DNA from 3 places in the Aeromonas sp. 130281 genome. Region 2 is predicted to be linked to each of the others. Evidence: predicted binding sites of a transcription regulator. Region 2 holds the regulator's gene; each other region holds the start of a gene.
What was found. The regulator MetJ, encoded in region 2, represses methionine synthesis genes. The targets are predictions, from matches to a motif close to AGANNTCTAGANNTCT.
Positions count from the first base shown of each region.

Region 1: metN (methionine ABC transporter ATP-binding protein MetN) is a predicted target of MetJ. The motif match lies at 4,503-4,518, and genes of this name have one in related genera.
Region 3: metA (homoserine O-acetyltransferase MetA) is a predicted target of MetJ. The motif match lies at 3,762-3,777, and genes of this name have one in related genera.

Region 1 is NZ_JBWVQS010000002.1:47,402-53,865, forward strand. It holds gene AC1IN8_RS07205 (methyl-accepting chemotaxis protein) at 1-825, shown strand, start outside; gene AC1IN8_RS07210 (hypothetical protein) at 907-1,086, shown strand; gene rfaH (transcription/translation regulatory transformer protein RfaH) at 1,187-1,687, opposite strand; gene metQ (methionine ABC transporter substrate-binding lipoprotein MetQ) at 1,786-2,586, opposite strand; gene AC1IN8_RS07225 (methionine ABC transporter permease) at 2,613-3,266, opposite strand; gene metN (methionine ABC transporter ATP-binding protein MetN) at 3,325-4,368, opposite strand; gene AC1IN8_RS07235 (hypothetical protein) at 4,851-5,306, shown strand; gene ppgK (polyphosphate--glucose phosphotransferase) at 5,359-6,102, opposite strand; gene queG (tRNA epoxyqueuosine(34) reductase QueG) at 6,186-6,464, opposite strand, start outside.
Region 2 is NZ_JBWVQS010000004.1:238,248-244,711, forward strand. It holds gene AC1IN8_RS13090 (aromatic amino acid transport family protein) at 1-892, shown strand, start outside; gene AC1IN8_RS13095 (tRNA-binding protein) at 965-1,303, opposite strand; gene AC1IN8_RS13100 (helix-turn-helix domain-containing protein) at 1,388-2,134, opposite strand; gene metJ (met regulon transcriptional regulator MetJ) at 2,170-2,493, opposite strand; gene metB (cystathionine gamma-synthase) at 2,717-3,895, shown strand; gene AC1IN8_RS13115 (bifunctional aspartate kinase/homoserine dehydrogenase II) at 3,895-6,363, shown strand.
Region 3 is NZ_JBWVQS010000003.1:138,162-144,625, reverse strand. It holds gene AC1IN8_RS10525 (LTA synthase family protein) at 1-1,363, shown strand, start outside; gene AC1IN8_RS10520 (Lrp/AsnC family transcriptional regulator) at 1,420-1,890, opposite strand; gene AC1IN8_RS10515 (phosphatase domain-containing protein) at 2,051-2,569, shown strand; gene metA (homoserine O-acetyltransferase MetA) at 2,782-3,735, opposite strand; gene AC1IN8_RS10505 (HD-GYP domain-containing protein) at 3,880-5,118, shown strand; gene AC1IN8_RS10500 (molybdopterin-binding protein) at 5,146-6,309, shown strand; gene AC1IN8_RS10495 (metal-dependent hydrolase) at 6,317-6,464, opposite strand, start outside.

The sequences.
Region 1 (6,464 bases), on a different contig from region 2:
GTGGCGCAGGTGGAGGGGGCCGGCCGCGAGGTGGGCCAGACCACCAATGCCATAGTGGACGATCTGGCGAGTCAGAATCAGCGGCTGGATACGGTCGCGGCCGCCATAGAGCAGATGTCCGCCAGCACCCGGGAGGTGGCGGGCAACATCGCCGATGCGGCCGGGGCCGCGCGGCAGACCGAGCAGCAGGCCAGGCAGGGGGAGCAGGCCCTCGCCCGCATGGGGAGCACCATGGCGCAGATTGCCGCCATGATCACCCAGGCCAATCAGGCGATGACGCTGCTCAGCAGCCAGAGCGAGCAGGTGGGCCGCGTCACCGAGGTGATCGCCACCATTGCCGAGCAGACCAACCTGCTGGCGCTCAATGCCGCCATAGAGGCGGCGCGCGCCGGGGAGCAGGGGCGGGGATTCGCCGTGGTGGCGGACGAGGTGCGCCAGCTGGCCAGCCGCACCAGCCAGTCGACGGCGGAGATCAACCAGACCATCGCCAGCATACAGCAGCAGACCCGGCAGACCGCCGATACCGTGGGCAGCGGCACCCTGCTGGTGGAGCAGGGCAGGGGGGCCGTGGCCTCGGCCACCGAGACCCTGGCTGCCATGTCGGCGCTGGTGCAGGATCTCTGCGGCCAGCTCGCCGCCATCGCCACCGCGACCGAGCAGCAGTCCAGGGTGGCCCAGGAGGTGGCGGGCACGGTGGAGGAGATCGCCGGGCTCAGCCATCAGTCCAGCGAACACAGCCAGCAGGGGGAGTTGATCGCCGCCCGCCTGACCCGGGAGACGGGCCAGCTTAACGCGGCCATCAGCCGCTTCGAGCTGGATGCCTGAGCAGGGCAGGGGTGACAGCAAAGCGGGGCAGGCCTATGGGCCTGCCCCGCTTGTTTTCACGCCAGACGCCGGAAGGCCTGGATGTCGAAGCTGCTGGTCTCCTGGTTGAGCAGGCTGACCAGCAGGGGTATGGGGCGCTTCTCGCTGCCGGCTCAGTCCAGACGTCGGAAGGCCTGGTGGTCGACGCTGCTGCTGGTTGCCTGGTTGAGCAGGCTGACCAGCAGGGGTATGGGGGCGCTTTTCGCCAGCAACGTCTGGTGAGGGTCAGTCCAGCCGTCGGAAGGCCTGGTGGTCGACGCTGCTGCCGGTTGCCTGATTGAGCAAGCTGACCAGCAGGCATAGAGCGCTTCTCGCTGTCGACTCAGTCCAGACGTCGGAAGGCCTGGTTGTCGAAGCTGCTGCTGGTCTCCTGGTTGAGCAGGCTGACCAGCAGGATGGCCCGCTTCTCCCCATCCGGCTCCAGATAGATGGCCTCGAACCCGGCCAGGGGGCCGGATTCGATCAATACCTTGTCCCCTTGCGTCGGCAGGCGGGCATAGCTGGCGCGCGCCTCGTCGCTGTCGTCCCGGCTCATCAGCCGGTAGATCAGCTGGCTGCTGACGGGGCTCCACTCCTTGCCGAAGTGAATGATGCGGCTGATGCCGCGGGTGGACTTCAGGGTGACCGGGGTCACCACTTCCAGATCCACGTAGATGAACAGGTAGTTGGGGAACATGGGTTCACGCTGCGGGACCCGTTTGCCACGCCGCAGCTTCTCCACTTCCACCATGGGGTAATAGGATTCGACGCCTTGAGCCGCCAGATGGGCGCGGGCGCGGGCCTCTTCCTTGGGTTTGCAGTAGGCCAGATACCATTTCTTCATTGTTGTTCTGTTTTTTCGTGTTGCCGTGCTTCTGGCTATGATAACGGGGGCAAAAAAAAAGGCCACGCTTGACGTGGCCTTTTTTACAGAGTGAGTGGTTACCAACCTTTCACCAGACCGCCCTTGAACAGCTCGGTCCCCTTCTTGTAGACCTCGTCGGTCTGGAAGGCCTGGACGAACTCCTTGACCTTCTCGTCGTCCTTGTTGTTTTCACGGGCAACGATCAGGTTGACGTAGGGGGACTCCTTGTCTTCGACGAAGAGGCCGTTTTCGGTCGGGGTCAGACCAATCTGACCGGCGAAGGTGTTGTTGATGATGGAGAGATCAACATCTTCCAGGGAGCGGGGCAGCTGAGCGGCTTCCAGCTCGACGATCTTGAAGTTGCGCGGGTTGCTGGCGATGTCCAGCACGGTCGCTTCCAGACCGGCGCCTTCCTTCAGCTTCAGCAGGCCCTGCTTCTCCAGCAGGATCAGGGAGCGACCCAGGTTGGTCGGATCGTTCGGCACCGCGATCTGGGCACCGTCTTTCAGCTCGGACAGGGCCTTGATCTTCTTGGAGTAACCGGCGATCGGGTAGACGAAGGTGTTGCCAACCGGCACCAGCTTGAAGCCGCGATCACGGATCTGGGCATCCAGGTAGGGCTTGTGCTGGAAGGCGTTGACGTCGACGCTGCCGTCGTTCAGGGCCACGTTGGGGGTGACGTAGTCGGAGAAGGTGACGATCTCGACGGTCAGGCCGTATTTCTCCTTGGCCACCTTGGCCGCGGTCTCGACCAGTTCGGTCTCGGGGCCGGCGATGGCACCGACTTTCAGGGTCTTGCTCTCTTCCTTCTGACCGCAGCCGACCAGTACCAGAGTTGCCAGCAGCGCAGCCGCAGCTGATTTAATGCCCAATTTCATAAAAACCTCCTGTCAGAAATCGACGATTAACGATGATCACATTGTTTGACCAGGCGCTCACCCGCGCTCTGGATGAGTTGAACCAGTACCACCAGAATGACCACGGTGACCAGCATGACGGTAGGGTCGAAGCGCTGGTAGCCGTAGCGAATACCCACATCGCCCAGGCCGCCCCCCCCGATGGCACCGGCCATGGCGGAGTAGTTAACCAGCGTGACGAGGGTGATGATGATGCTGTTGAGGATCCCGGGCAGGGCCTCGGGCAGCAGCACCTTGGCAATGATTTGCAAGGGTTTGGCACCCATGGCCTTGGCGGCTTCGAGCAGGCCGTCCGGCACTTCCATCAGGGCACCTTCCACCAGACGGGCGATGAAGGGGATGCAGCCCACGGTCAGCGGCACTATGGCGGCTATGGTGCCTATGCTGGTGCCGACGATCAGCCGGGTCAGCGGAATGATGGCCACCAGCAGTATGATGAAGGGCACGGAGCGGCCGACGTTGACGACGATGCCGAGGATCTTGTTCAGCAGCGGGTTGGCCAGGATCTGGCCCGCCTTGGTCACGTGCAGTGCTACGCCGAGCGGCAGGCCGAGCAGGCAGCCGAACAGGGCGGAGGCAAACACCATGATCAGGGTGTCGCCGAGGGCTGTGATGAGCAGATTAATCATGGCTTCGGACATGAGTCATTACCTCCAGCGGGATAAGATGGCTGAGTCGCCGAGGATTGGGCGCAGCAGATTAGTCATTGCTTCGGACATAGCCCATTACCTCCAGCTGAATGTGGTTGTCGATGAAGAACTGCTGGGTGGCCTCGCACTGGGCCTCATCCCCGAACAGCTCCGCCAGCAGGAAGCCGAACTTGACGCCACCGGCGTATTCGATGTCTGCGCTCAGTATGCTGATGTCGATGTTGAAACGGCGGCTCACCTCGGAGATAAGCGGTGAATCGACGGTGGCACCGGTGAAGCCGAGCTTCACCAGGGGATAGCTGTTGGCCACCCGCTCGCTGCTCATCCTGTCCTGGTACTCCTGGGGCACTTCCAGGTGGATGGTGGAGTGGATGAAGTCACGGGCCAGCTGGGTCTTGGCGTTGCTGAAGAACCAGGCCACTTCTCCTTGCTCGATCAGGCGACCGTCGCTGATGATGGCCACTTCGTCACAGATCCCCTTCACCACGTCCATCTCGTGGGTGATGAGCAGTATGGTGAGCCCCAGCTTGACGTTGATCTCCTTGAGCAGGCTCAGGATGGATCGGGTGGTCTGGGGGTCGAGGGCCGAGGTGGCCTCGTCGCACAGCAGTACCTTGGGGGCCGGAGCCAGGGCGCGGGCGATGGCGACGCGCTGCTTCTGGCCGCCGGAGAGCTCGGACGGATAGGCGTGGGCACGGGCTTCCAGCCCGACCAGGGCCAGCAGTTCGTCTACCCGTGTCTGGATCTGTGCCTTGCTCCAGCCCGCCAGCTCCAGCGGGAAGGCAATGTTGGCGAACACGGTGCGGGAGGCCAGCAGGTTGAAGTGCTGGAAGATCATGCCGATCTGGCGGCGAGCCTGGGTCAGATCCCGCTCGCTCAGGGCCACGAGATCCTGGCCGTCGACGATGACCTGGCCCTCTGTGGGGCGCTCCAGCAGATTGACGCAGCGGATCAGGGTGCTCTTGCCGGCACCGGAGGCGCCGATCACGCCGAAGATCTTGCCTTGTGGCACATGCAGGCTCACGTCACGCAGGGCGTGCACGGCGTCACTGCCTTTACCGTAGACTTTGTTGAGACCGATCAACTTAATCATGGATTCTTCCGTGCTAACAGCCTTAAAGCACAGGGCGCTACAGGCGGGTGAATTGGGCAGAGGTTTCACTGGGTTGCTCTGCCATCATGGAGGATGATGCTAAGATGTCCGGATGGCTGTGTCAACGCATGTTTCTACGTCTAGACGTCTAAAAAATGGATAAGGATTCCCGTTCGCTGACTAAGGAAAGAGGGGTAAACCGACGGCTTCAATATTAGATTCTGATTTGAAATCACCCTTCCGAATATAACCTGGATAATCCTCCTTAACTCGATGATTCCCCCGTTTTGTCACGACCTCTCCCTGGGCGCTGGCGGCCAGTTGCCAGCATGACAGGGAGGAATCTCTTTGTCCCTTTCCCCTCGTTTTCTTCTTTTTCTTTCCCATCCCTTTGATGTAGAACAAAAAATGACCGCTTTTATCCGGGGAGGGCGCGGCGTTTTTTTATACTGGCAGGAGGTGGACGGCAGGAGGAGGCAGAGATGCGATTTCAACAGATCAAGGACCTGATGCTTTACCTCGAACAACTGCATCAGCAGCAGGGGCGCAGTTACGGGCGCCTGCTCCCCCAGGTGGATGGGGAGCGCAGCCGGATGTTGCTGGCCTATCTGCAAGGGCGGGAGGACGCGGCGGCGGCCCACCTGCACGACTATCGGGAGCAGATGGGGAGCGGGGTCAAGGAGACCTGGCTGGATCAGGGATTCGGTGTGGATCTGCTGGCCGATTGCCAGCGTCTGGCACTGCCCGCCGGTGCCCAGCCCGAGGAGATAGTGGCCCTGGTGTCGCAGCAGGAGGAGAAACTCGTTGGCGAGCTGGGGCGCCTGGCCCGGGAGTGCCCCACGCCGGACACGGCCGCGCTGCTGAGCTCCCTGGCGTCCATGGCGCAATCCCGGCTGACCCGGCTGGTGCACGGAGCCCATCGGCTCGACGATCTCTAGGGCGCCAGGGCAGAGGCCCGGCTCGGGCCTCTTGCGGCGTTGTCGGGGAGGGTCAGCCCTCTTGCCGGGCCGCACCGTAGAGGGCGGCCCCTATGATACCGGCCTGGTTGAGGTTGGCCGCCGCCACCAGGGGGGCCCGGGTCTCGATCCGGTCGATGAACTTGTCGAGCTTGGCGGCGCTGCCGCCGCCCAGGATGAAGAGATCGGGAGAGAAGAGGAACTCGAGGCGGGCCAGATACTTGTTGAAGCGTTTGCCCCAGCGGTTCCAGGAGAGATCCTCGCGTTTGCGCACCGCATCCGAGCAGTAGTGCTCCGCCACCATGCCTTCCAGGATGAGGTGGCCCAGCTCGGTGTTCGGCAGCAGCTGGCCGTTGACGAACACGGCGGTGCCGATGCCGGTGCCCACAGTGATGAGGATGATGACCCCCTTGCGATCCCGGCCCGTGCCGAAGCGCATCTCGGCCAGCCCGGCCGCGTCGGCGTCGTTGAGCACGTGGCAGGGCAGGCCGGTCACGTCGGCGAACAGGTGGGCGGCGTCGGTCTCGATCCAGCTCTTGTCGATGTTGGAGGCATTCTTGGCGATGCCGTTGTGGATGGTGGCGGGGAAGCCGCACCCCACGGGGCCCTTCCACTGGAAATGCTCGACCAGCGCCTTGAGGGTGTGCGCCACGGCGGCCGGGGTGGCCGGTTGCGGCGTGGCGATGCGGTGGCGCTCGCCAATCAGTTCGCCAGTCTCGGTGTCCACCAGGCAGCCCTTGATCCCGGAGCCGCCAATATCTACTCCCAACATCTGCATCCGAATCTTCCTTTTATTGTGCCTATGGTCAATGGTCGGCAGAGCATGAAAAAAGTGCTGTCATCCGGCAAGGGCCAGATCGCTTATGCGTGATCCGGCAGGCCTTTTTCGATGCAGCGGATCAGCAAACGGGTCTTCTTGTTCTCCTTCTCCTGGCGCGCGGCCAGGGTCGCCAGCGCCCACTCGATGTGTTCGGCCACCATGGGCTCGGCGCCGGGAAGCGCCTGCTGCAGGGCCGCCATGGCATCGCTGCTGGCCGGGCCGTTGCCCAGCGCCACCGCCAGGTTGCGGCGCCAGCGCTGATAGCCGATGCGGCGAATGGGGCTGCCTTCGGTGTGCTTCAAAAATGCCGCCTCTGACCA
Region 2 (6,464 bases):
CAACACGGTGGAGAGCTTCATGATCAACCAGCTCGGCATGGATGCCCCGAACCGGGTGATGCTCTCCGGCCTGCTGGTGTTCGCCATGATCGCCGTGATGATGGCGGGGGAGAAGGCGATGCTGCGGGCCTTTGCCTTCATGGTCTACCCGCTGGCGGCCATTCTGGCGGCGCTCTCCTGCTACCTCATTCCCCAGTGGCACTGGCCGGAGGCGACCGCGTTCGAGGGGGCCAGCTTCCTCAACACCGTCTGGCTGGCGCTGCCGGTCACAGTGTTCGCCTTCAGCCACGCCGCCGCCATCTCCGGCTTTGCCAACGTGCAGCGCCGGGAATATGGCGAGCAGGCCGAAGCCAAGAGCGGCCTGATCCTGCGCAACACCACAGTGATGCTGGTGGGCTTCGTGCTCTTCTTCGTCTTCTCCTGCGTGCTGAGCCTCTCCCCGGCCCAGCTGGCCGAGGCCAAGGCCCAGAACGTCTCCGTGCTCTCCTATCTTGCCAACATCACAGACAACCCTGTGATCGTGACCCTGGGGCCGCTCATCGCCTTCATCGCCATCAGCTCCTCCTTCCTCGGCCACTTCCTCGGCGCCCGGGAGAGCCTGAAAAGCCTGATCGCCAAGCCCACCGGCCTGTCGCTGGCCAAGGCGGACCGGCTCGGCATCGCCCTGATGTTCTTCGCCATCTGGGGCGCCGCCGTCATCAACCCGGGCATTCTGGGGCTGATGGAGACCCTCTCCGGCCCCGTCATCGCCATGATCCTCTTCATCATGCCGGTGGTGGCCATCTACAGGGTGGAGGCGCTGGCCCGCTTCCGTCAGGGCTGGGTGAACGGTTTCATCCTGCTGACCGGTTCGCTCTCGGTCTCGGCCCTGCTCTTCAGTCTGCTGAAGTAACAGCAGCACGGTGGCTAAAAAGAGAAGTGGGGGCCCCGGGGTCGCCTCTTCTCTTTCATGGGGCACAGGGCCTCAACCCAGCTTGGCGCCGTTCTCCACCGCCTGCTCCGGGATGGCCATCACCACGGCGCCATCGGCCCGGTAGAAGCCGGTCAGCAGAAACTCCGACTGGATGGGGCCTATCTGCTTGGCCGGGAAGTTCACCACGGCGACGATCTGGCGCCCCACCAGATCCTCCGGCCGATAGAGATCCGTTATCTGGGCGCTGCTCTTGCGCACCCCGAGCTCGGGGCCGAAATCCGCCCACACCTTGTAGGCGGGCTTGCGCGCCTCGGGGAAGGGCTCGACCCGCACCAGGGTGCCCACTCTCAGCTCCACCATCTCGAACTGCTGCCAGCTTATGGTCTGCATCTTGGCTCCTCCTTTCACACACCTTGCATTGACCCCAGCATGCCTCGAAACGGCAGCCCCTGTCTTCGGCAAGGAGCCGGACTGTTATGGCTGCGGGCCGTTTTGCTGGCGCCAGCGGGAGGGGGTGAGGCCCGTCTCGGCCAGGAAGCGCTCGGCGAAGGCTCCCTGATCCTGATAGCCGCAGCGGCTGGCCACCTCGCCTATGGGCAGGGCACTGTGAGCCAGCAGGGTGCGTGCCAGCGCCATGCGCCGCCCGCGGATGTAGTGGGAGGCGCTCATGCCGAACTGCTGGCGAAAGGCGTGCTTGAACTGGCTCTGGCCGAGACAGGCAACAGCGGCGAGCCGCTCGTTGCCAAGGGGCTCGGCGAGGTGGGCCTCGATGTGGCGCTGCACTCTTGTCATGCGGGGGGCCAGGGTGGGGCCCATGCCCTGACCCTGGGCCAGGAGGCCCAGCCAGACCTGCTCCATGCCGGCCACATGACGGCCCTGACGCACCATCTGATGGAGGAAGGCGAGGTAGTGGCGCTGGGGCTCGTCCAGGGGGATGAAGGGGCGCTCGCCAAGGGCCTCGGGCAGCCAGTGGCTCTCCTGCACTAGGAAGGAGAGCGCCGGGTCGGCGGCGTAGTCGTGGCGAAGACCGGGGGCGATGACGCAGGCAAAGCCAGGGGCGAGGCGGCGACCCTGGCCCTGCACCTCGATCTCGAGGGGGCCGTCCAGGGGGATCACCAGCTGGACGAAGTCGTGGCTGTGGCTGCTGATGTCGCTCTGGTAGCGGCGCAGGCTGAACGGGCAGGGGGCGGATAGGGATGACGCGGCACCGGGCCGCGTCATCGAAGAGGGGGGATTATGTGCCATGGGCCACCGGATTACTCGGCGTCGAAATCTTCGATCTCTTTGCCGAGCGCCTCCATGATGGCGCGCGCCTCGGCGGGGACGCTGTCCGGATGATCCTTGCGCAGATCGTCGTCACAGGGCAGCGGCTGACCGGTGAATGCGTGCAGGAAGGCCTCACAGAGCAGCTCGCTGTTGGTCGCATGACGCAGGTTGTTCACCTGGCGACGGGTGCGCTCATCGGTCAACACCTTCAGCACCTTGAGCGGGATCGAGACGGTAATCTTCTTGACCTGTTCGCTCTTCTTGCCGTGCTCCGCATAGGGGCTGACGTAGTCGCCGTTCCACTCTGTACCCATGTTCCACCTGTTCTCGTTTGGCCGTGAGCGCGGATTTTAACCCTTAAGGAATTCAATGGCAATCCAACAGCAAAGCCATTTAGACGTCTAGAAGTGTTGACGGCTTTTTTAAGGTGGCGTAGTGTGATGCACCATGGGCCGGCACTCCGGCCAGCGCAAATGAGAGCGGGGCAGGACGACCCACGAGGCGGACCGGCTCCGGCAACACATCAAGGAGAGTGACATGACCCACAAGGCCACCCTGGCGGTACGCACCGGGATTGAGACAGACACACAACACGGTGCCGTGGTGCCCCCCATCTACCTCTCCAGCAACTACACCTTTGCCGACTTTGGCGAGCCTCGTCAATACGATTATGCCCGCTCGGGCAACCCGACCCGCACCAATCTGGCGGACGCCCTGGCGGCCCTGGAAGGGGGCGCCGGCGCAGTGGTGACCGGCACCGGCATGGGGGCCGTCCACCTGGTGACCACGGCCCTGCTCAAGGCGGGGGATCTGCTGATCGCCCCCCACGACTGCTACGGCGGCACCTGGCGCCTGTTCGAGTACCTGGCGGCCAAGGGCCACTACCGGGTGCAGTTCGTCGATCAGGGGGACGAGGCGGCGCTCGCCGAGGCCCTGGCGCAGCAACCGGCCCTGGTGTGGGTAGAGACCCCCTCCAACCCCCTGCTGCGGGTGGTGGACGTGGCCGCCATCGCCGCCGCTTCCCATGAGGTGGGTGCCAAAGTGGTGGTGGACAACACCTTCCTCTCCCCGCTGCTGCAACAGCCGCTCTCGCTGGGTGCCGACGTGGTGGTGCATTCGACCACCAAGTACATCAACGGCCATTCCGACGTGGTGGGCGGGGTCGCGATTGCCAAGGAGGCCGAGCTGGCCGAGTCCCTGGTATGGTGGGCCAACTGTCTGGGGCTCACCTCCGGCGCCTTCGACTCCTACCTCACCCTGCGTGGCCTGCGCACCCTGGCGCCGCGCCTGCGTGCCCATCAGGAGAACACGGACAGGATCCTGGCCTTCCTGCAGCAGCAGCCGCTGGTCAAAAAAATCTATCATCCCAGCCTGCCGAGCCACCCGGGCCACGAGATTGCGCGCCGTCAACAGTCCGGCTTCGGCGCCATGCTAAGTTTTGAACTCGATTGCAACGAGACGGGGCTGCGCGCCTTCCTCGCGGCGCTGCGCCTCTTCTCGGTGGCGGAATCCCTCGGCGGGGTGGAGAGTCTGGTGGCCCATCCGGCCAGCATGACCCACAGGGCCATGACTCCGGCGGCGCAGCAGGCGGCGGGCATCAGCGCCCAGTTGCTGCGCCTCTCGGTGGGCATAGAACACGGTGAAGACCTGGTGGCCGATCTGGCTCAAGGCTTTGAACAGGCGCAGTTGGCACAACAGGCAGAGCAGGTGAAGTAATGGAACAGCAACAGCAAGGAGAGAGTGCGGTGGCGGCAGAGAGAGCCTTGAAGCGGCGTCATGTGCACAAGTTTGGCGGCAGCAGTCTGGCGGATCCTGTCTGCTATCGCCGGGTCGCCAGCATTCTCGAACAACAGGCCGAGCAGCAGGGCGGGGGCAGGGAGCTGGTGGTGGTCTCCGCCGCCGGCAAGACCACCAACCGGCTGATCCAGCTGGTGGAGCTGGCCGAGGCGGGTGACGAGGCCGCAGGGGAAGCCATCACTGCCCTGCACGCCTACCAGCAGAGCCTGATCGACGGCCTGCTGGAGGGGGAGTTGCTGCTCGACTTGAGCCAGCAGCTGACCGACGACATGCAGCAGATCGCCAAGACCCTGGAAGGGCAGTTTGATCGCTTCGAGCGCAACGGTCTGCTGGCCTTTGGCGAGGTGTGGTCGGCGCGCCTGCTGGCCGCCCTGCTCAGCAGCCGCGGCGACAAGGCCATCTGGCTTGACGCCCGCAGCTTCCTGCGCGCCGAGGATGGCGCCCTGGTCAAGGTCAATACCGCCATCTCCAGCGAGCTGCTCAAGGCCCGCCTGGCGGAGCATCCCGGTCGCATAGTGGTGACCGGCTTCATCGCCGCCGACATGGAGGGGCGCTCCCTGCTGCTCGGTCGCAACGGCTCCGACTACAGCGCCAGCCTGCTGGCCGCCCTGGCGGACGGGGAGTCCACCACCATCTGGAGCGACGTTGCCGGTGTCTACAGCGCCGATCCGCGCCGGGTGAAGGAGGCGCGCCTGCTGGAGCGCCTGAGCCTGGCGGAGGCCAACGAGCTGGCCCGCCTCGGCTCCTCCGTGCTCCATTCCCGTACCCTGCAACCGGTGGCCGACAGCCGCCAGCGCCTCACCCTGCGCTGCAGCTACAACCCGGACGAGGGCTGCACCCACATACTGCGCCGGGCGCCGCGCTCCGGCGGGGCGCGCATCGTCTCCTCGGTGGATCAGATAGCCCTCATCGAGCTCAAGGTGCTGCCCCAGACAGGTTATGAGCAGACGGTGGCGGCTATCGAGGCCCATCTGGCCCGCCATCGCCTCCACCCGCTCACCCTGCAGCGCCAGCCGGATCGGCGGGTGCTGCGCCTGGCCTACACCCTGGAGGTGGCACAAGGGGCCTTCGAGGTGCTGCGGGACTTCCAGCTGCAGGGCAGCTTCACTGGCCTCATCCAGAAGGAGGGGTTCAGCCTGGTGGCCCTGGTGGGGGCAGGGGTGACCGACAACGCCGAGCAGTGTCACCGCTTCTACCAGCTGCTGGCGGATCAGCCCCTGGAGTTCGTCCAGGTGGCCAGAGATGGCCTGAGCCTGGTGGCCGTGCTGCGCCAGGTGGTGCTGGAGCCCCTGCTCATCGCCCTGCACAGCGCCCTGTTCAGCCGCCCGACCCGGGTCGGTCTGGTGGTGTTCGGCAAGGGCAACATAGGGGGTCACTGGCTGGCACTCTACGCCCGGGAGAAGGCGCGGCTCGAGCACGAGCTCAATCTGGCGCTCACCCTCTACGGGGTGTTCGACTCCAAGGGCGGCCTGCTGGATGAAGAGGGGCTGGATCCCCTCAAGGTGCGCGACAACTTCAACCCCAGGCCGCTTATCTGGCCGGAGCTGCTCTCCCAGCTGGAGCAGCACGGTTTTGACTCCCTGATCGCCCTCGACATGACCGCCAGCGAGACGGTGAGCCGCTACTACCCGGACTTCGCCCAGCTCGGCTGCCACATCATAGCGGCCAACAAGTTTGCTGGCGCCGCCGACAGCGAGTTCTACCAGCGCATCAAGCAGAGCTGCCGCGATCATCAGGTGCAGTGGCGCTACAACGCCACCGTGGGGGCCGGGTTGCCCATCCAGTCCAGCATCCAGATGCTGCGCCAGAGCGGGGATCGCATCCAGGGAGTCTCCGGCATCTTCTCCGGCACCCTCTCCTGGCTGTTCCAGCAGTATGACGGCAGCCGCCCCTTCTCCGAGCTGGTGGACGAGGCCTGGCAGCACGGTCTGACCGAGCCGGATCCCCGGGAGGATCTCTCCGGTCAGGACGTGCGCCGCAAGCTGCTCATCCTGGCGCGGGAGGCGGGCTTCGAGCTCGACTCCGCCGACATCGAGCTGGAGAACCTGGTGCCCGTCTCCCTGCGCAAGGTGAGCACGGATCAGTTCATGGACAGGCTCAAGGAGCTGGATGATCCCATCCAGACCGCGTTCGAGGGGGCACGCCGGGTCGGCAAGGTGCTGCGCTACGTCGCCCGCTTCGAGCACGACGGCAAGGCGCGGGTCGGGCTGGAGACCCTGGAGCCCCACCATCCGTTCGCCAACCTCCTGCCCTGCGACAACGTGTTCGCCATCGAGAGCGACAGCTATCGCACCAACCCCCTGGTCATTCAGGGGCCGGGAGCGGGGCGCGAGGTGACGGCCGCCGCCATCCAGTACGACTTGTGGCAGATCTGCGCCAGCCTGTAAGAACCTGTTCACGATCTTACTGCGAGGTCGTGATCAAGGCTCATGTGCTGCTCGCTTGTTTGTAACCAAGAGGGCTCACGTATATCTATACGCTCCGGTTC
Region 3 (6,464 bases), on a different contig from region 2:
GAACCCGGCCATGGTGGCATTCGCCAGCGATCCCCTGGTCAACGCCCTGACGGTCAACTCCGCCTACTCCCTCTTCTTCGCCATCAAGCAGATGAGCAACGAGGAGAGTGCCGGCGAATTCTACGGGGAACTGCCCAGGGAGCGGATCCTGGCGCTGGTACGCGAGGAGAGCGGCCGCCCCGACCAGGACTTCAGCTCCGAGACACAACCCAGCCAGACCTTCAACGAAGCCAGCCATAGCGGCAAGCCGAAGAACCTGGTGATCCTGCTGCAAGAGAGCCTGGGCGCCCAGTTTGTCGGCTCCCTCGGCGGCCTGCCGCTCACCCCCAACATAGATGCGCTGTCCCGGGAGGGCTGGGCGTTCGAGCAGCTCTACGCCACCGGCACCCGCTCGGTGCGCGGCATAGAGGCGGTACTGACCGGCTTCACCCCGACCCCGGCCCAGGCCGTGGTCAAGCTCGGCAAGAGCCAGACCAACTTCTTCACCATCGCGGATCTGCTCAAGCAGCGGGGCTATGACACCAGCTTCATCTACGGCGGCGAGAGCCATTTCGACAACATGCGCAGCTTCTTCCTCGGCAATGGCTTCACCACCATAGTCGAGCAGAAGGACTTCAAGAACCCGGTGTTCGAGGGCTCATGGGGCGCCTCGGATGAAGATCTCATGGCCAAGGCCAACGACACCTTCGAGGCACTGCACAGGCAGGGCAAGCCCTTCTTCAGCCTGGTGTTCAGCTCCAGCAACCACGATCCCTTCGAGTTCCCGGACGACCGCATCTCCCTCTATGAACAGCCCAAGGCGACCCGCAACAACGCCGCCAAGTACGCGGATTACGCCGTCGGCGAGTTCTTCAGGAGGGCCAAGGCATCGGACTACTGGAAGGACACCCTGTTCCTGGTCATCGCCGATCACGACAGCCGGGTCGGCGGCGCCAGCCTGGTACCCATCCCCCGCTTCCATATCCCTGGGGTCATAGTGGGAGAGGGCATAGCGCCGAAACAGGATCCGCGCATCGTCAGCCAGATCGACATGGCGCCCACCCTGCTCTCCCTGATGGGCATAAGTGCCGACTACCCCATGCTGGGCAAGGATCTGACCCGCATGCCTGCAGACTGGCCGGGGCGCGCCATCATGCAGTACGACAAGAACTTCGCCCTGATGCGGGGCAAGGACGTGGTGATACTGCAGCCGGAGCGGGCGGCGGAAGGCTTCATCTATGACGATGCCAGCGAGACCCTCACCCCGGCCCCGCAGCCGGATGCCATGAAGGATGCCGCGCTGGGCCTGGTGCTTTGGGGCAACCTGGCCTACCAGCAGGGGCTCTACCAGACGGCGCCGGACGACAGGCTGGCCCTCAACTGACGGGATGAAGAAACGAAAAAACCGCCAGCTGGCGGTTTTTTTCTACCCCCTGGCGCTCAGGGATGGGTGAAACAGGGCAGGGATCGGCTGAACCTGTGCTCGAACACCAGGGAGGTCTCGAGGTGTACCACCTCTTCCCGGGAGGTGAAGTGATCAAACACGAAGTTGCGCAGGTGCTCGGTGTCGGCGACGCAGAGGTGCACCAGGAAATCATCCTTGCCACCCATGTGAAACAGGCTGATCACCTCGGGCAACGCCAGGATGGCATCGCGAAACGCATCGATTATCTGCCGACTGTGGCGCGCCAGCTGCAAGGAGACCATGGCCTGGATATGGCCGCCCAGGGCCTGATAATCCACCTCGCAGTGAGCGCCCTTCAGCACCCCGTCCTGTTGCAGCTTGCGCACCCGCTCCAGGCAGGTGGAGGGAGCCACCCCGACCAGGGCCGCCAAATCCTTGTTGGTCATGCCCGCATCGCGAAACAGATGGGCCAGGATGTCCAAGTCCAGTTGATCCAGGTTTCTCATCTCTACTCCTTCCATCGCTCTATTTTTTTAGACTCTGCCCGTAAACCGGGCCGAACACAACGCAGATTGACATCGCACCCGCGCCCTCTATGCTGTGCCGCACTCAAACAGGGGGCCAACAAATTCGTTTGACACCCGACTAGCACCGACAAGGATCCTCATGCTCAGTGCCCACCCCTTCTGGAGCCTGGAGGTTCCGCGCCTCGACGGCCAGCTGTTGCTCACCCCCTGCCCCGGCAACCAGCAGGTTGCCATGCCGCTCGCCCTGGCCCAGTTGCAGCTGGCCGGTGCCGGCGGAGTGCTCACGCTGATGACGAAGGATGAGCTGGCCGCACGCGGCGCAGGCTCCCTCGGCTCACTGGTCGAGGCCAGGGGCATGGCCTGGTTCCACCTGCCCATAGCGGACGATGAGGCCCCCGATGAAGCCTTCGAGCGAGCCTGGCTCCCCGTGCTGCCGCAACTGCTCTCCCTGCTGCGCGAGGGCAGACACCTGGCCATTCACTGTCACGGAGGGAGCGGTCGCACCGGGCTGGTGGCGGCCCTGCTGCTGATGGCCCTTGGCCAGTCCCAGCCGGAGGCCATGGCCGCCATCCGGGCCAGGCGGCCCGGCGCCTTCACCCTGGCCTGCCACCGTCACTGGCTCGACACCCGGGGGCGACACCTGGCTGGGGTCGACTGAAAGGGGCCCTGAGCCTTGGAGTGCTCGCAGGTAAAAACCTTGTCGATCTCCTCCAGCCCTATGACACCTGACTCCTGGGCGGCTTATAGCTGAACACCTTGCCGATCTCCTCCGGCCATAGCGGGTGAGCCGGCACTATGACACCTGACTCCTGGGCGATTTATAGCTGAGCACCTTGCCGATCTCTTTCAGCCATTACGGGTGCGCCGGCCCTACACCTGGCCCTTGGGCTGCTCGTAAGTGAACACCTTGCCGATGTCCTCCAGCCGATAGCTGGTGAGCTGATAGACGTAGTAGTTGAGCCAGTTGGAAAACAGCAGGTGGCCGTGGCTGCGCCAGCTGGCGCGCGGGGTCTGATCGGGATTGTCGCCCGGGTAGTAGTTGACCGGGATGACGGGGGTGAGGCCCGCCGCCAGATCCCGCCGGTACTCCCCGTCCAGGGTCAGGGCATCGTATTCGGGATGGCCGGTGACGAACACCTGGCGGCAATCCTTGGTCGCCGCCAGATAGACGCCGGCCTCCTCGGACTCGGCGAAGATCTGCAGATCGGTCTGGGCACGGATAAGATCCCCGTCGAAGGCCGCATAGCGGGAGTGGGGCGCGACGAACTCGTCATCGAAGCCACGCAGCAACGGCTCGTGCTCGTCGAGGCGGTGGTGACGATAGACCCCTGACAGCTTCTCGCCGTGGGTCTGCTTCTCCATGCCGTAGAGCGCCTTGAGCGCCGCCTGCACCGCCCAGCACAGGAACAGGGTGGAGGTCACATGCTGATGGGACCACTCGATGATCTCGACGATGCGCGGCCAGTAGACCACCTCCTCGAACTCCACCAGCCCGAGCGGCGCCCCCGTGATGATCATGCCGTCGTAGTTGTTGCCACGGACCTGCTCGAAGTCGTGATAGAAGTTCTCCAGGTGCGCCTGGGGCGTGTTCTTCGACTCCCGATCGTCGATGCGCAGCAGATCCACGTCCACCTGCAAGGGCGAGTTGGAGAGCATCCGCATCAGCTGGATCTCGGTCTCTATCTTCTTGGGCATCAGGTTGAGGATGAGCACCCGCAGTGGACGGATGTTCTGGGTGACGGCCCGGGATTCCGTCATCACGAAGATGTTCTCCTGCCCCAGCACTTCGGCGGCGGGCAACTGGTCCGGGATCTTGATCGGCATGCTGACTCCCTGTACTGCATCGGTAAATATGTCTGGACATCTAGAAGCCTATAATAAAGCGCTCATCCTGTCATCAGATACCTTTTGTATTCACCCCTGCCTTTGACTAGCATACGGCTCTGTGTGTCTCTCGTGCCCAACCCCATGACAGGAATCAAGATCTCGGTCGATCGGCTGCAAGTCGGCAATTACGTCTCCCTGCCACTGGGATGGCGTGAGCACCCCTTCCTGTTTTCCAGCTTCAAACTCAAGAGTGAAGAGGAGATTGAGCTGATCCGCCGGCTCGGTCTCAAGCTGGTGACCATCATCCCCGACAAGAGCGACGCCCCCCCCAAGCCCCTCGATCGGGTGCAACCCGCACCGGATGGCGCTGACGATCTGGTCGGGCGCCAGCAGGAGATGCAGCAGGAGAAGACCAGGCGCATCGAGCAGTTGCAGCGCTATCGCCGGGATCTGCAGCAGTGCGAGAAGCATTTCCAGCAGTCCCTGGCCCAGGTGCGCAACCTGATGGGCAAGATCCAGTCCCGCCCCCTCAACGCCATCAATGAGGCCCAGGAGCTGATCAACGCTATGACGGAGCAGCTGCTGTCGGTGGACGAGATGGTGCTGCACCTGGTCTCCGACAGCGCGGATGGCAACAGCCTCCAGTTCCACTCCCTCAACGTCAGCGTGCTCAGCATGCTGCTGGCCAGGGAGTGCAAGCTGCCGGCGGAGGCTATTCGCCAGGTCGGCATGGGGGCCCTGTTCCACGACATCGGCAAGCTGAAGATCCCGAGCCAGATCCTGCGCAAGACAAGCCCACTGACCAAACCGGAGCAGAACCTGATGGCCCAGCACCCGCGCTACGGCCTGGAGCTGCTGAGCCTGGCCAGTGACTTCCCCGAGCCGGCGAAACGCATAGTGCAGTACCATCACGAATACCTGGATGGCAGCGGGCCACAGGGGCTCAGGGGGGATCAGCTCGACCCCCTGACCCAGATCGTCTCCCTCATCAACGAGTACGACAACCTCTGCCACCTGCAGGCCAAGGTGCCCTACTCGGCCCTCGGCAACCTCTACAAGCAGCGCAAGGCCCAGTTCAACACCGACCACCTCGGCATGCTGATCCGCCTGATGGGCATCTACCCGCCCGGCAGCGTGGTGCAGCTCTCCAACGGCCAGGTCGGGCTGGTGATGTCGGTCAACGCCTCCCGCCTGCTCTACCCCGCGGTGCTGGTGTACGACCCCCGCATCCCGCGCCAGGAGGCGGCCATCATAGATCTCGAGCAGGCCGAGCTCTCCATTGCCAAGGTGATCCACCCCAAGCGACTGCCGCCGGCGGTGTTCGAGTACCTCAACCCCCGCACCCGGATCAGCTACTACTTCGAGCACAACAAGCCCTGATCGGGGTCCACCATCCAAGGAGTCTGCATGCGTATCGAGATCATCAGCACGGGGGACGAGATAGTGACCGGCCTGGTAGTGGACACCAACGCCGCCTGGCTCAGCGCCCTGCTGCTGGAGCAAGGCTGGCAGGTGCGCCGTCGCCTCACCGTGGGGGACAACCTCGCGGATCTGAAGGCCGCCTTGCAGGAGAGCGCCGACCGGGCAGAAGTGGTGCTGGTGTGCGGGGGGCTCGGCCCCACCGCGGATGATCTCACCGCCCAGGCGGCGGCCGAAGCCTTTGAGCAGCCGCTCGCCCTGTTCCCCGACTGGCTCGCCACCATGGCCGAGCGCTACGCCAGCCGGGGCCGCACCATGGCCCAGAGCAACAGCAAGCAGGCCTGGTTGCCCCGGGACTGCGAGATCCTCGACAACCCGGTGGGTACCGCCTGCGGCTTCGTGGTCAGCCACCCGGCCAGCCACTGCCAGAGCCGGCTCTTCTTCACCCCGGGCGTGCCGTTCGAGTTCAAGCAGATGGTGCGCGAGCAGATCTTGCCCCGCCTCAAGGCGCTGGCGGGGGAAGAGACGGACACCGAGCTGCGCCGCTTCTATACCTTCGGCATCTCGGAGTCCGCCCTCTCGGACAAGCTGGATGGGGCGCCCTGGCCTGCGGGCATCGAGCTCGGCTACCGCTCCTCCATGCCCCTCATCGAGCTGAAACTCATCGGCCATGGCGCCAGCGCCGCCGACATGGATGCTGCCGAGGCACGCCTGCTCGGAGAGATAGCCCCCTGGCTGGTGGGACGGGGCCACGAGGAGCCGGCGCAGCAGATCCTGGCCCTGCTGGGGGAGCGGCCGCTGTGCCTGCAGGAAGGGGAGAGCCGAGGCGCCCTGCTGGCCATGTGCCACCCCCATCCGGGGCTGGAGGCCAGCTTCAGCCACAGCCTCCCCTGCGAGCTCGGCCATCTGACATGCAGCGGACGGGAACCCAGCCTGACCATAGGCAGTGCAGGCCCCGACGGCGTGCCGCTGCTGCTGTGCGCAGACGGGCAGCGAATCGGTCAGCGGGTGAAGCTAAGTCACCCGGATCCCGAGAGCGGCCGCCGGATCCTCGCCTTCGCCGCCCTCGACATGCTGCGCCGCCACCTGCAGGGGCTGCCGGTGCTCGCCGACTACCTCACCCTGACCAGAACCGCCAGCCGCATCGACTGATGCCAGGCTAGAAGGTGCCTAAGCCCGCGCTCCCATGCACCCAGTACCCGGCGAGCGCCAGGGTCAGCAGGCAGAAAGCCCTCTCGTAGCCCCCGCCGCTCTTGAGGGGAAGGCCGGGCAGCCGAAAGCGTCGGCGCCAGGGCCAGAGCAGGGGT